Regions from separate parts of the Lysinibacillus sp. Ag94 genome, predicted to be linked through region 2. Evidence: riboswitches for the same ligand, from Rfam matches in the RefSeq annotation. Region 2 holds a riboswitch; each other region holds the start of a gene.
The links. A riboswitch is a leader RNA that binds a small molecule or an ion and turns the genes downstream of it on or off. The one in region 2 is predicted to bind thiamine pyrophosphate.

Region 1 (3,363 bases), 2.3 Mb from region 2:
GCATTGCCGTACCATACCACCCTATCATTGCAGCACCAATAGCCGATGTAATATGGTCGTAACCAGGGGCAATATCTGTTGTCAACGGTCCTAAAGTATAGAAAGGAGCTTCCTTACACACCTCTAACTGTTTATCCATATTTTCTTTAATAAGATGCATTGGAACATGCCCTGGTCCTTCTACCATCACCTGTACATCATGCTCCCAGGCAATTTTCGTTAATTCCCCTAGTGTTTCTAGCTCCGCAAATTGAGCCTCATCATTCGCATCTGCAATAGAACCAGGACGTAAACCATCACCTAAAGAGAAGGCAACATCATAGGTTTTCATAATTTCGCAGATTTCTTCAAAATGAGTATATAAGAAGCTCTCTTGATGGTGATATAAACACCACTGCGCCATAATCGAGCCTCCTCGAGACACTATGCCTGTTACACGATTAGCCGTTAATGGCACATAGCGTAACAATACCCCTGCATGAATCGTGAAGTAATCAACACCTTGCTCAGCCTGTTCGATTAACGTGTCACGATACACCTCCCACGTTAAATCCTCTGCCACTCCATTTACTTTTTCTAGCGCTTGGTAAATCGGCACCGTTCCCACTGGCACCGCGGCGTTACGAATAATCCATTCACGTGTCGTATGAATATGCTTACCAGTAGATAAATCCATAATGTTATCAGCACCCCAGCGTGTAGCCCACGTCATTTTTTCTACCTCTTCCGCAATAGAAGATGACACCGCGGAATTTCCAATGTTGGCGTTAATTTTCACGTGGAAGTTACGTCCGATAATCATTGGCTCAGCCTCAGGGTGATTAATATTAGAAGGCAAAATAGCACGCCCTGCCGCGATCTCTGAGCGCACAAATTCAGGGTCCATATTTTCACGGATCGCTACAAATTCCATTTCTGGAGTAATAATTCCCTTTCGTGCATAGTGAAGCTGTGTTACATTTCTACCTTTTTTCGCACGTAAAGGCTTTCTTGATAAATTCGGAAAAACATTTTCATTCATTCGTGGATCATCAGCTTTGCGGAATCCGTTATCTTCTGGCTTGATAGTACGACCTTCGTATTCTTCAACGTCACCTCGTTCTTTGATCCATGCACTACGTAAAGCTGGCAATCCTTTCGTAATATCCACCTTATACGCAGGATCAGTGTACGGGCCGCTCGTATCATAAACACGTACTGGTGCATTTTCCTCCTCCCCAAAGCTTCCTGTCGTTGGACTTAGAGCAATTTCACGCATTGGCACTAAAATATCTGGTCGAGAACCTTCTACATAAACTTTTTTACTTCCTTCAAAACTAGACATAATTGTAATATTCTTGTCGCTAACTGTTGTCATAACTACTTCGCTCCCTTTTATATTTTTACAAGGACCGAATCTAGCTCACCCCAATAAAGACAAAAGCCGAATCCAAAAAATTTTGGATCCGGCTAAGAATGTAAAGGTATAGTTATTGCAAATACATTGAGTGCAATAATGGTTAACTTTCCCACGCTGGTATGAGCCAGATCAGGTCCAAAGGGTCAAGAAACCTCTATGCGTTTCCCTCTCAGCCTGACTCATCAGACTCCCCTAGTTAATGCTATTAAGTTTGATGCTAGTGTAGCAGATATTGTTAAGAGATGGAAGCTTCATTTGTTTTTTTTGCTTATCATCATAACGTGTGGTTGATTTCCGTTCCGGCTGGGCGCTTTGTTGCCGCCGCTTCGCTTCGCTGCAGGGTCTCATCTGTGACGCTAATCCCCAAGGAGTCGCCCAGCCTCCACTCCAATCAACTTATATCTTGTTTTAACAAATATAAATCACTAGCTTTTAATTCAGAAAAAAAGCTCCTAACTCCTGAAAAGCTTTCCACCCTATCTTTTTATATGGCACCCAACTGTTAGGTAAACAGCAGTTCCGCTACATAAATCACGATCGTCACTGTAATACAGCTCACAATCGTTGAAAATAAAACTGTTTGTGCAGCAGTTGCCGATTCTACGTCATATTCTAATGCAAGACTAGAACTATTTCGCGATGTCGGGAACGAACTAGCTATAAAAAGTGATTGTGCCACGACACCATCAAGACCAAGCGCAAAAATGATTAGCAATGCCACGGCTGGCCCTATGACTAGTCGTGTAAAACAGCTAATGAATACTATCTTATTGAACATGGATTTGATTTCAAGTTGCGATAGTTGTGCCCCTAAAGTTATTAATGCTACGGCGATAAAGCCATCCGCCACATGGTCTATCGGAATTCTTACAAACTGTGGAATAGTGATCGTAAAATAATTCATTGCAACACCAATAATAAGTGCATGAATAATGGGCATTTTGAGGAAGTCTTTTACAATAGACATGCCCGATTTTGTTGAAGAAATTAAATTGTACAAGCCGTAAGTATAGGTCGTCATATTTTGAAATATAACGAGAATGACCTGAATCGCTACGCCAATCGGCTGAGTCACAAAAATCATTTGTGCAACTGGAATTCCATAGTTACCCGAATTAATTAGGACAACACTATTTTTAAACACCGCAGCCTCTGTTTTTACTAAGCCTAGTCCCTTTGCAAGAAAATGACTAAGCACCATTTGGCTTCCGATAAAAAGTAGAATAAATAACGCAACTTCCCCAAGCACAGACAGCTCTATACTCGTTTCATATATATTCACAAAAACTGCTGCTGGCATGAAGCAATATGTAATAAGTTGAGATAACGCCTTTAAATTAAAGCGAAATTTCTTTTGTAAAACTGCACCAAGCACTAGAAGCACTAAAATTGGAGCCACAATTTTAAAAAAATCATACCGAGATACATCAGCTTGTCCCCCTTCCCTCTCCCATAGTAGTGCTGTTTTTATGCTTGGTCAATGTACTTTAAAGCTAACTCACCACTCATATCAAGGCATTTTTCCTAAATACACTAATCTAATACAGTATCTTTAACAAGATGGTAAAAGTTATCTTTTAGAACGTTATAGCCCTTGAAATGAGCGTGATTTCCGCACCCAACTACCCAATTTCGTACAAAAAAACCTGGCACTTCACTTTCAATTTTCTAAAATAATTAAGGATTTTTAAAAACGAACGATAAAGAAAAGGGACTACATTTCATTTACGTATAATAAATGGTAAAATATACCCTTTATGTACTAAAACAAAGAAATATATGATATATTATCCATTAAATACAATGATCGGAGAGACTAAAATGAAGAATAAAGTATTAACGACTTTTATGGCAACTGCTATTACAGCAACCCTTGTATCGCCAATGTCCACTGCAGATGCCGCTTCAAATAATTCAGCTTTAAACCACTCAATTCAAATGAATGGGCAGGTAGCTGCAGCCAA
Region 2 (3,363 bases):
TCCTTGTCCCAAGTGAAGAGGTTGTAGTGACGGTCACAAAGGATGGCTATATTAAGCGTACATCTACACGTTCACATGCAGCTTCGAATGGTCAGGATTTTGCAATGAAGGATTCCGATTATTTATTATATGAAGCAAATTTAAATACACAGCATCATCTACTGTTATTCACAAATCGAGGCAATTATATTTATCAGCCTGTCCATGAACTACCTGATATTCGCTGGAAGGATCTTGGTCAGCATATTTCAAGTATTGTACCGACTGGGGAAGATGAATCTATTATTGCTGTATACGGTTTTGAGACTTTCGAACAGGCAAATACGTATATTTTAACAGCTACGAAGGATGGACAAATTAAACGCTCACCTTTAGCTGATTATGCTGTTACACGTTATTCGAAGCCGATCAAAACGATGAATGTTAAGTCAGGCGATGAAATGATTTTTGCAGACATCGTGACAGACGAAGCAGAATTAATGTTAACGACAGATACTGCCTATGCAATTCGTTTCCCAATAGAGGAATTGCCAGTAACGGGTGTTAAAACAGGCGGTGTGAAAGGGATTACGCTGAAAGACGGCGAAGCCTTAGTTGGCATCAATGTTTTACCGCCAAATGCTACTGCATATGTTGCGATTGTGACACATCGCGGTGCGGTGAAAAAAATGAATGTTGCCGAGGTAGAGATGACGAGTCGTGCAAAACGCGGCTTAAAAGTGTTAACAGAATTAAAGGCGAACCCACATCGTATCGTGGCTGTAGTAAAGGTTGCAGATGAGGAACAGCTAACAATCGAGACGGAAAAGGGTGTGCAAGAGATTCTTGACGTACAAGCATTAACTCGAGCAGATCGCCACTCCAACGGTTCCTTTAAAGTAGACATTGCTACTGACGGTGCCATTTCACATGTCTTCACGATCAAAAAAGAAGAGAAATAAATTAGTTTTCTAGCCCAGTTCCTTGTGAGAGCTGGGCTTTTTTTACCTAATTGAAACCATTGAGCTCGGATATATATGGAGCATTGTATGATGCGCTTTATATAATAGAAAAGTCGGTTGAAATCTGGTTTGGTCGATGCTCATTTAATTGCGACGTTTAGAATGCTAGATCTTTTTCTTTGCTATTTTTCATCATTAGTAAGAAATTTTATGTAATTTGTTTCCATCGTCAATATAAAAGCTCTCCCAAAGGTGATTTTTACAAAGAAAAGAACATGGCGTTATTCAACAAAAGGAATTGAAGGAAGGCATAGAGCTTTATAAAATTATATTAGCAGCGCTTTTACGCAAATAGAGCCTTGTCATTTCCGGATAGATATGGGTATAATAATCACGAAAAGTTCATATGGGAAAGAATGTAGGGGGGCTGGTGTTGCCAGCTGAGATTGTGTCCGATAGACACTGACCCTTTGAACCTGATTTGGCTCGTACCAGCGTAGGGAACATCTATTCAAAAAGAAAATTTTTGATATTGATAGTAAAACGTCTGGGAGGAATCCTAGGCGTTTTTTGTTTTCAGATTTTTGTTGTATACACAGACCGTGAACGCTTTCTTCTGGTAAAGACATTCATTCATGAACATTTCACACTACTTACTTGGAGGATTAAGCATGAAAAAATGGTTATTGGTCCTAATGGCTGCACTTTTCACATTAGTGGGCTGTAGCGAAAAAGAGGCTAAAAAGGATGCTAAAGGATTAACAAAAGTATCGGTTGTTCTAGATTGGACACCGAACACAAATCATACCGGTTTATATGTAGCGGAAAAACTTGGCTTCTTTAAGGAACAGGGTTTAGATGTAGATATAATATTACCCGGCGAGGCGGGAGCAGATCAGCTTGTGGCGTCTGGCAAGGCTCAGTTTGGCGTAAGTTATCAGGAAGGGATTACACAGGCACGTGTGCAAGATGTACCTTTAGTATCGATCGCGGCGATTATTCAACATAATACTTCTGGCTTCGCATCCATTGCATCAAAAGGCATTACGTCACCGAAGGATTTTGAAGGTAAAACTTACGGTGGCTGGGGGGCACCACTTGAAAAGGCAGTACTGCAATCACTAATGCAAACAAAAAATGCAGATATTAATAAATTAGATATTGTCAATGCAGGCGATATAGATTTCTTCACAATGATGAAAAAAGATATTGATTTTGCGTGGATTTATTATGCATGGACAGGTATTGAAGCAGAACTGCGTGGCGAAAAACTCAACATGCTATATTTAACAGATTATAGTGATCAGTTAGATTACTACACACCTGTACTTGCTACAAATGAAAAAATGATTAAGGATGATCCTGAGACGGTAAAAGCATTTGTCGCTGCTGCAGCAAAGGGCTATGACTATGCAATAAATCACCCTAGTGAGGCGGCTGATATTTTACTAGAAGCGGTACCTGATTTAGATAAGAACCTTGTGCATAAAAGTCAGGAATGGCTAGCAGATAAGTATCAAGACGACGCAGCACAATGGGGCGAGCAAAAGCTAGCTGTCTGGGAAAATTACGCGAAATGGATGGCGGACAATAAAGTTTTAGAGGGCGAATTTAACGCAAAACAAGCATTTACAAACGACTTTTTACCGAAAAAGGAGACAAAGTAACATGGCAAACTCATTAATAAGTGTACAAATTATCCCGAAAACTGAAAAATATGAGGATGTGATCCCGTTTGTCGATGCAGCGATTGCGGTTATCGACGCATCAGGGGTGAAATATGAAGTTCATCCATTAGAAACGACAATGGAAGGTGAGCTAACGACTTTACTACAAATCATTGAAAAAATGAATGACAAGATGATCGAGCTTGGCGCTATTAATGTCATTACGCAAGTGAAAATTTTATATCAGCCATCCGGTATTACAATGAATACACTAACGGAGAAATACAAGTAATGAGGCAGGCTTTCAAACAAGGAAGGACGATAATTTTTATCGCCTTCCTCTTATTCATATGGGAACTTATTGTCCGTTTTGCAGATGTGCCACATTGGCTATTGCCCACACCAAGTGCCATTTTGAAAGAAGGCTTTCAATCGTATGAGACGTTTGTGCCACATGCTATAGCGACTGTTCAATTGGCACTTCTAGGCCTTGCCATTGGAATAATGTGTGGGCTAACGGTTGCTGTGCTATTACATCGTTTTACGCTTGTGCGGGAGCTATTTTATCCTATTCTTATTATGTCACAAAATGTCCCAGTGCTCGTTCTAGCACCACTCTTAATCATTTGGTTTGGCTTTGGTTTATTGCCAAAGCTCATTATTATTTGTCTTGTGTGCTTTTTCCCCATTGTTATTTCCGCAATGGATGGCTTCCGTCAAACTTCACCTGAGCTGAAGCATTATTTTGAAATGAT
Region 3 (3,363 bases), 430 kb from region 2:
CTGTGAGTTTGCCAGTAAGCGGGCTTAATAGAATTCCGTTTCGATAGTGTCCGGCAGCTACAAATAGCCCCCTAATAGTAGGATGCTCGCCAATATAGGGAATCCCATCAGCTGTCTGCGGCCTAATTCCTGCCCACACCCGTTCCCACGGGGCATCTTTCAGCTGGGGAATCAGCTTCACGGCTTGCTCAATCAAGGTAGCAATTCCTCCAGCCGTTACTTGTTTATCAAACGTATTTTCCACGACTGTGGCCCCAATGTAAATTTCGCCATTTCGCTTAGGAACAAAATAACAGCGTTTATCTGAAAAAATCGACCTGTGAACGATCGGCTTATTCGGCTTTACAGAAAAACATTCTCCTTTCACAGGATAAACGGTCAAGTTGATTCCCGTATTTTTCATTAAATCGGCAGCCCAGGCGCCGGTAGCGACAACGACCTGTTCACAATAGAAGGCTCCCGCTGATGTGTATACTCCTTTGACAACGCCGTTTTCATAGATAAAAGAAAGAACCTCTGTATTTTCGCGGATTTCTGTACCAAAATGCTCTGCAGCTTTTGCGAAGGCAAGTGATAATTTTGCAGGCTGCACATGGCCGTCATTTGGAAGGAACATAGCACCGGCAACAGTTGGTGCTAATGCAGGTTCCATTTCTCTTACTTGTGTTGCATCGAGCCATTGGATGCCGGAATCCCAGTTCTGCTGGAACAATACCTGACTTTTTAACGCTGTAGCTAATTCTTCCGTTTCTGCAATTTTTAACATGCCTTTATTCACAAATTCGATATCGATCCCCGTATATGTCAGTAATTCGTTAGTGATGGAGGGGAACATCGCCTGGCTTTTTAATGCCAACTGGAAAAATGGACCGTCGTGTTCCATTTCCGCCTGTGCTGCCAGCATACCTGCTGCTGCACTGGAGGCTTCATTGGCCAAAGTTCCTTTTTCAAGAATGACGACTTTTTTTCCTAGTTTAGAAAGTTGATAGGCAATGGAAGAGCCATTAATTCCTCCCCCGATAATGGCAACATCAAATGTATTTTTCACTCAACACATCTCCATTTTAACTTCTTTTTGATAGCTTTTTATTGCAGATAGAGGATCATCGGCGTTTAAAACGCCTGACATCACAGCAATACCGTCGGCCCCGCTGTTTATTACCTGTTTAGTATTTTCAGGAGCAATACCGCCGATTGCAATAACAGGAATATCTAGTGAACCAGTAAGCTTTTTTAATTCCTCTAAACCCCTTGGTTCCAATCCTGGCTTTGATTGGGTAGAAAAAATATGACCATATATCACATAGTCGGCTCCCAAGCGTTGAACCTTTTTTCCTTCTTCGACCGAGTGAATGGAACAGCCAACCGTCAATTGAGGAAAGTTGGCTTTAATCATAGATGCATTCAAACTATGATAGGCTAGTTGGACTCCTTCCACACCTGTAATAACGGCAACGTCTACCCGGTCATTAATGATTATTTTGGATAACGGAACGCCAACTCGGGAAAGCAGGTTGACTGCTTCATATAATTCTTTTGCCGTCATTTGTTTTTCACGCAAATGGATAGCGTCGGCATATGGATGGATGTCTGCTAAAATTTCACTTAGTTGTTCCATTGGCATTTTTCCATTAGAAATGAGATGAATCGCTTTTGATAATAGAGTAATGGGGGTCACCTCTTTAAGACTTACCCGCCTTTCAAATGTAGGATGCAAAAAAGCCACTTTCTTTTTGGTAAAGAAAGTGGCTGGAGATGAAAAGGACAAATTTCCGTATACCACTTCCCTACGCTGGCATTAACCAGGTCAGGTTCATAGAGTCCCGAAGTTACACTTCAATCTCAGCCTTTACAAAGGCACCCCTAGCGGATAAGTTATTTATTTTATTTAATTTATTTCCAATATTAGCACTATTCATGAAGATGTCAATCATTATGAATAGATTACTAGGGGTTCCATTTATTTGGCTGGGGGAAAAATGAATTTACAGAATGGGAGAATCAATATGAGACGTCAATTCAGCAATAACTAAATTGCTATGGGGGAAGAATATTCATGGGCTATTCAAATAAGACTCCGCTTAAAGCAAAGAGTATTGCATGCGCTTGAAGAGTATGTTGTAAGTACAAATTTTGTTAATTCTCTTTTGAAATATAATTGCTTACAAAAGTTGCTAGAGCTAGATGAATTCAATGAACAGTATATGTTTCTACTGTTAGAATTCTTAATTGAGCAAAATAAAAAACAGGATTGTTTAAAATGCTTTGAAATTATACAGATTAGCTGAAATAGGTTTATCTGTTCGGAGAGAATTAATAAAAGATATAACGAATACTTGGCAACTATATAGATTTCTAGCAGTCCCAAATATTAATATTTCTAATTCATTTTCATTCAGATGGAAAAAGTCATGGTTGCCACGAACTTAATTGAAAGTAGTATAAACACCCCGTAGTAGTTATTATATCTAACATCTACGGGATATTTCTCTAAATAATAAGAGTGTCAGTCTATTCTATCCGCTCTTTTAAGATAAGGCTTAAATGATATTGGATAATCTTTAGTTTTCTTATACATTTCGATTATACAAGCTGCTAATTGTTGAATACCAAGTTCTATTTTCTTTTCCTCTACTTGTGAAATACTTAGTCGGATTGCTTTCTTAAATGCTGACTCATCACATTCGTATATAGTAGAATATGAATTTTTTAAGACATCGCCCATGTTATGAATATAAAAGGTTGAAACTATACACTAGTGTCGGTATAATCTGACATATAAACGACAATAGTGTATAGTTTTTTAGGTGCATTTTGTCACTCATTAAGGAGGTGGCTTATGGCTCCAAAAGTTAGTGAAGAATATAAAAAAGAACGAGAGAAAGAACTGATAGAAGCGGCTAAGAAGGTGTTTATCGAGAAAGGTTTTGTTCACACAACTATGCAAGATATTATGGACAAAGCTGGAATATCCAGAGGTGCATTGTATAGCTATTTCAATAATATTAATCATGTTTTTATCGAAGTTTTAAAATATGATGACCAGAAAGACATTCAATATTTTGTGCCATCTGATGAAGGCCTACTTTGGCCACAATTAAAAAGCTGGATTGAAGAACAGCAAATTTATATTGAGGCAATTGACCAAACATTGGTCTTTGCAAAGGCGGAATTCTTTTTATCATATAAATACGTAAATAATAAAGATAATTTCCCTTACATTTCTGAACGCTATAATCGAACTACTGAAGCAATAGAAAAAGTATTAAAAGAAGGTATGCGTAAAGGAGAATTTAGACCTCAACAATCTACTGATTCAATTGCGAGATATATCCTATCATTTATTAACGGTTTAATGTTGGA
Region 4 (3,363 bases), 1.6 Mb from region 2:
TATCCTCCTAGCAATACAAATCCTATACCTGTAATTGCTCCTCCAATGACAGTGATGATTCCTTCGGCATTTGGTATCAAAGTAGCCAAAGCAAAAACGAGTGTTCCTACTATTAAGCACAATCCACCCATACGAGGAAGAATGCCTTCTTTCATCACTGAAATTCCAAATAGAATCATACCTAAAACGAAAAACAATGGTCCAACTGAATATATAATGCCTGAAACGCCTTCATCAAAAATAGGCTTTACATTCACCCCAGAAACACCTGCTATTTCTACAAATACAACTGCTGTTACACAAGTAGTACCAATCAGACCCAACAACATTCCTAGATTACCCAACAGCCCATTTTTTTTACCCTGCGCTTCAAATAATCCTATAAAAGCAAAGCTAAGACCTAAGTGACCAAATAAAACTAAGCTTTGCCCAAAAACAGTTCCATTATCTGCTTCCCCTAATAGGTTAATCAAATGTCCGATTCCTAAGAATAAACCAGATATAACACTTGCGAATCCTCCGACAGATCGAAATAAAAGTATGGGTTGCATTATTTACATTCCTCCATTTTATGAATTCACCTCTTATGTTTAAGTTTACACAAAATAGGTTTATATTCCAATAGTTCTTAAATTAACCACAATTCCGATGTTTTAATATGAATTTCTTATTGTAGTTGAACACAAGTTAACCAACACTATTGAACTAACCTGCCCGTTCGTTGAATAGCAACAATCTTTTCGAAAACAGCCAAAACAAAAACCCTTCACTCATGTGAAGGGCTTAATCATTATGATTTTCGTTGCATTAATTGAGGTGCTGCCGTAAATAGCAGAACACCGGCAATTGCTGTTAAAATTGTTGCTGGTAGCATATATGTTCCATTATAGATGATTGAATAAATCCACGCATTTTGATCGCCTGCATACTCTGCGAAAAATACAGCGCCACCAATGGTATGTGCTGCATAGCGTAAAAAACCTGCTAATACAGTTCCTGAAATAATATAAAGCGCCATTTTCTTTTTGTTTAAATTTTTTGCAGCCTCAAGCACCGGTCGACGTACAACGGCCGCTAAGCCAACTACTGTAAAGGCAACACCATAATCAAGTATTCCTTGTAGCCAATGCACAATTGTAGCACCAAACATTGTTTGCATTACACCAATGAGTAAACCGGTTGTCATGCCTGGAATAAGGCCCCAGCGGAATGCTATTAAAATTATTGGTACCATCACTAGACTAACAGAGCCGCCTTGTGCCCATACTTTAAAGGAAACCTGATCGAGCACAAGGCCAATCGCTGCGAATATTGCAATCTCCACAAGCATTAACAGTTTTTTATTGTCCATAAATATTCTCTCCTTTGTTCCGATGTAGGATACAAGAGCAGGAATAGAAATCAGTTGGCAAATATGTCCCTATCCGACATTAAAAAGATAAAAAACGATGCCAGGACAGAGCCTCACATCGTAAAAGTGTCGGTTTCTATCCACAATCCCTACGCAAGTGTTAACTTACAGGTTCGAAGAGTCAAGGCATTACGTGCCCAGTCTCAGCTGACATCATCAGCTCCCCTTGTGGTCGTACATCTTAATTTGATTGAACAACCTCATTGTACGCAAACACTGTTATGATTACAACCTCTTCCACATTTTTTTTGAAACTTTAACGTTTTTCATGCGTAAATATTAAAAAAGGAGGTACTACTATGGAGAACCAAAAAATATTATCTGCCTTTAGTTATCTCAGTATTTTATTTGCACCCTTTATTGTGCCATTAGTCGTTTACTTTGTGACAAAAGATAGCGACGTAAAGAGGCACTCTATTCGAGCACTAATATCACATTTAATCCCAGTCGCATTCGGTATAATTTTCTTTGCAGTCTTTATTTTCTCAACTTTATCATTCAACACTAATTTTGATCTAAATTCAGATAGTAATAATTTTCTTATCATTTGGTTTGTTTCATTCGCAATTTATATTCTCGTTTCATTAGGAGTCGTTATTTGGAATATTATTCAAGCTGTTCGGGTGGTCCGATAAGTTTCATCTTAACCTCTCCTTGAACACATAGTACTTAAGGAGCTGTTATTTTGTGAAAGTATCTAAAGTTGTTAAAACCGCTGTAAAATTAGCACCTATCGTCATCCCCATTGTCAAAAAAGTAATCGCTGCAAAAAAAGGAACAAATCCTAACGTAACTAAAAAAAAATAACAACAAGGCGTATTTCCAACAAACGGAGATACGCCTCTTTGTTATTTTACTTCAAAATATGTTTGACTATGACCGTTCATTGCTTTTTCAACATGCAACACAGCAGGCATTGTAGCTTTTAACTCCGCAACGTGAGAAATGACGCCAATCATACGTCCGGAATCTTGTAAGTCAATAAGCGTATCAATCGCCTTATTTAATGCTTCTTCATCGAGAGAACCGAAGCCCTCATCAATAAACATCGTTTCAATACGGATATTACCTTGAAAGCTTTGAATGACATCTGCCATCCCAAGGGCAAGACTTAAAGACGCATTAAACTTTTCTCCCCCTGATAATGTTTTGACATCTCGTAATTGATCTGTATAAGCATCATACACATCGAGTCCCAGCCCACTTTGCTTGGCATGCTTTTCTAAACGATCTGAACGTCGTAGCTCAAATTGACCGTTGGATAAATGATAAAGTCGAACATTTGCCGCCTCTGTAATTTTATCTAAATAATTGATTTGAATATAACGCTCAAAAGACAGCTTTTTCACATTCTGTCCATTTAACATTGCATAGAGCTCCTTTACTCGCCCCGCTTCTTTCTCAAGTAAATGAATCTCCTGTTCGGTCTCCTCAACCTTTTTGATAAAGTTTGCACAAGCCTTTGCAAATCCTTCCATTTGTTGCAATACTTTAAAAGCTTCCTCATATGTGACACGAAGCATCTCTAACTTTTCTTCCATGGTCGTTAAATCTTGCTTCTCTTGCCCTTTAAGATGCTTCTCCCCCTCAGTAATTTGTACTTGTAATGTGTGGATTTGTAGTGCATATTCATGGCAAGATTTCCGTAAAGCTTCTATTTGCAACGCGCTCCGCTTCCCAGCAGCAAATTCATCATAGCTTTCAAACCCTGCTTCCTTCATACTCACTGAAAATTGCTCGCGTTTTTCATCCATTTTCAGCTTTAATTCCTGAAAAGCCTGTTTCGCTATTTCTGCGGTCATTCTAGCATTATGTGCGGCTTCCTTGGCAGATTGCAAATTTTGCTGGCTATTATTCCACGCAGTTTGTAATGCAAGCTTTTGTGATCCTATATGAGCGATGGCCTGTTGCAATGCTTGTAGCGTCGTAAGATTTTCTGGAATATGCTTTTG

Region 1: linked by a shared signal. The riboswitch ahead of thiC (phosphomethylpyrimidine synthase ThiC) and the one ahead of MY533_RS11325 (ABC transporter substrate-binding protein) in region 2 are both predicted to bind thiamine pyrophosphate.
Region 3: linked by a shared signal. The riboswitch ahead of tenI (thiazole tautomerase TenI) and the one ahead of MY533_RS11325 (ABC transporter substrate-binding protein) in region 2 are both predicted to bind thiamine pyrophosphate.
Region 4: linked by a shared signal. The riboswitch ahead of thiT (energy-coupled thiamine transporter ThiT) and the one ahead of MY533_RS11325 (ABC transporter substrate-binding protein) in region 2 are both predicted to bind thiamine pyrophosphate.

Annotation. Positions count from the first base shown of each region.
Region 1 is NZ_CP096780.1:181,563-184,925, reverse strand. Features, by position in the region: gene thiC (phosphomethylpyrimidine synthase ThiC) at 1-1,357, opposite strand, end outside; TPP riboswitch at 1,489-1,603, opposite strand; partial or broken gene MY533_RS00850 (AEC family transporter) at 1,902-2,830, opposite strand; gene MY533_RS00845 (S-layer protein) at 3,221-3,363, shown strand, end outside.
Region 2 is NZ_CP096780.1:2,453,090-2,456,452, reverse strand. Features, by position in the region: gene parC (DNA topoisomerase IV subunit A) at 1-941, shown strand, start outside; TPP riboswitch at 1,352-1,461, shown strand; gene MY533_RS11325 (ABC transporter substrate-binding protein) at 1,613-2,608, shown strand; gene MY533_RS11320 (thiamine-binding protein) at 2,610-2,900, shown strand; gene MY533_RS11315 (ABC transporter permease) at 2,900-3,363, shown strand, end outside.
Region 3 is NZ_CP096780.1:2,020,519-2,023,881, forward strand. Features, by position in the region: gene thiO (glycine oxidase ThiO) at 1-1,048, opposite strand, end outside; gene tenI (thiazole tautomerase TenI) at 1,049-1,768, opposite strand; TPP riboswitch at 1,768-1,875, opposite strand; gene MY533_RS09210 (TetR/AcrR family transcriptional regulator) at 2,840-3,363, shown strand, end outside.
Region 4 is NZ_CP096780.1:4,016,717-4,020,079, forward strand. Features, by position in the region: gene MY533_RS18965 (hypothetical protein) at 1-551, opposite strand, end outside; gene thiT (energy-coupled thiamine transporter ThiT) at 791-1,351, opposite strand; TPP riboswitch at 1,480-1,588, opposite strand; gene MY533_RS18975 (magnetosome magnetite crystal formation protein family) at 1,711-2,046, shown strand; gene MY533_RS18980 (SbcC/MukB-like Walker B domain-containing protein) at 2,260-3,363, opposite strand, start outside.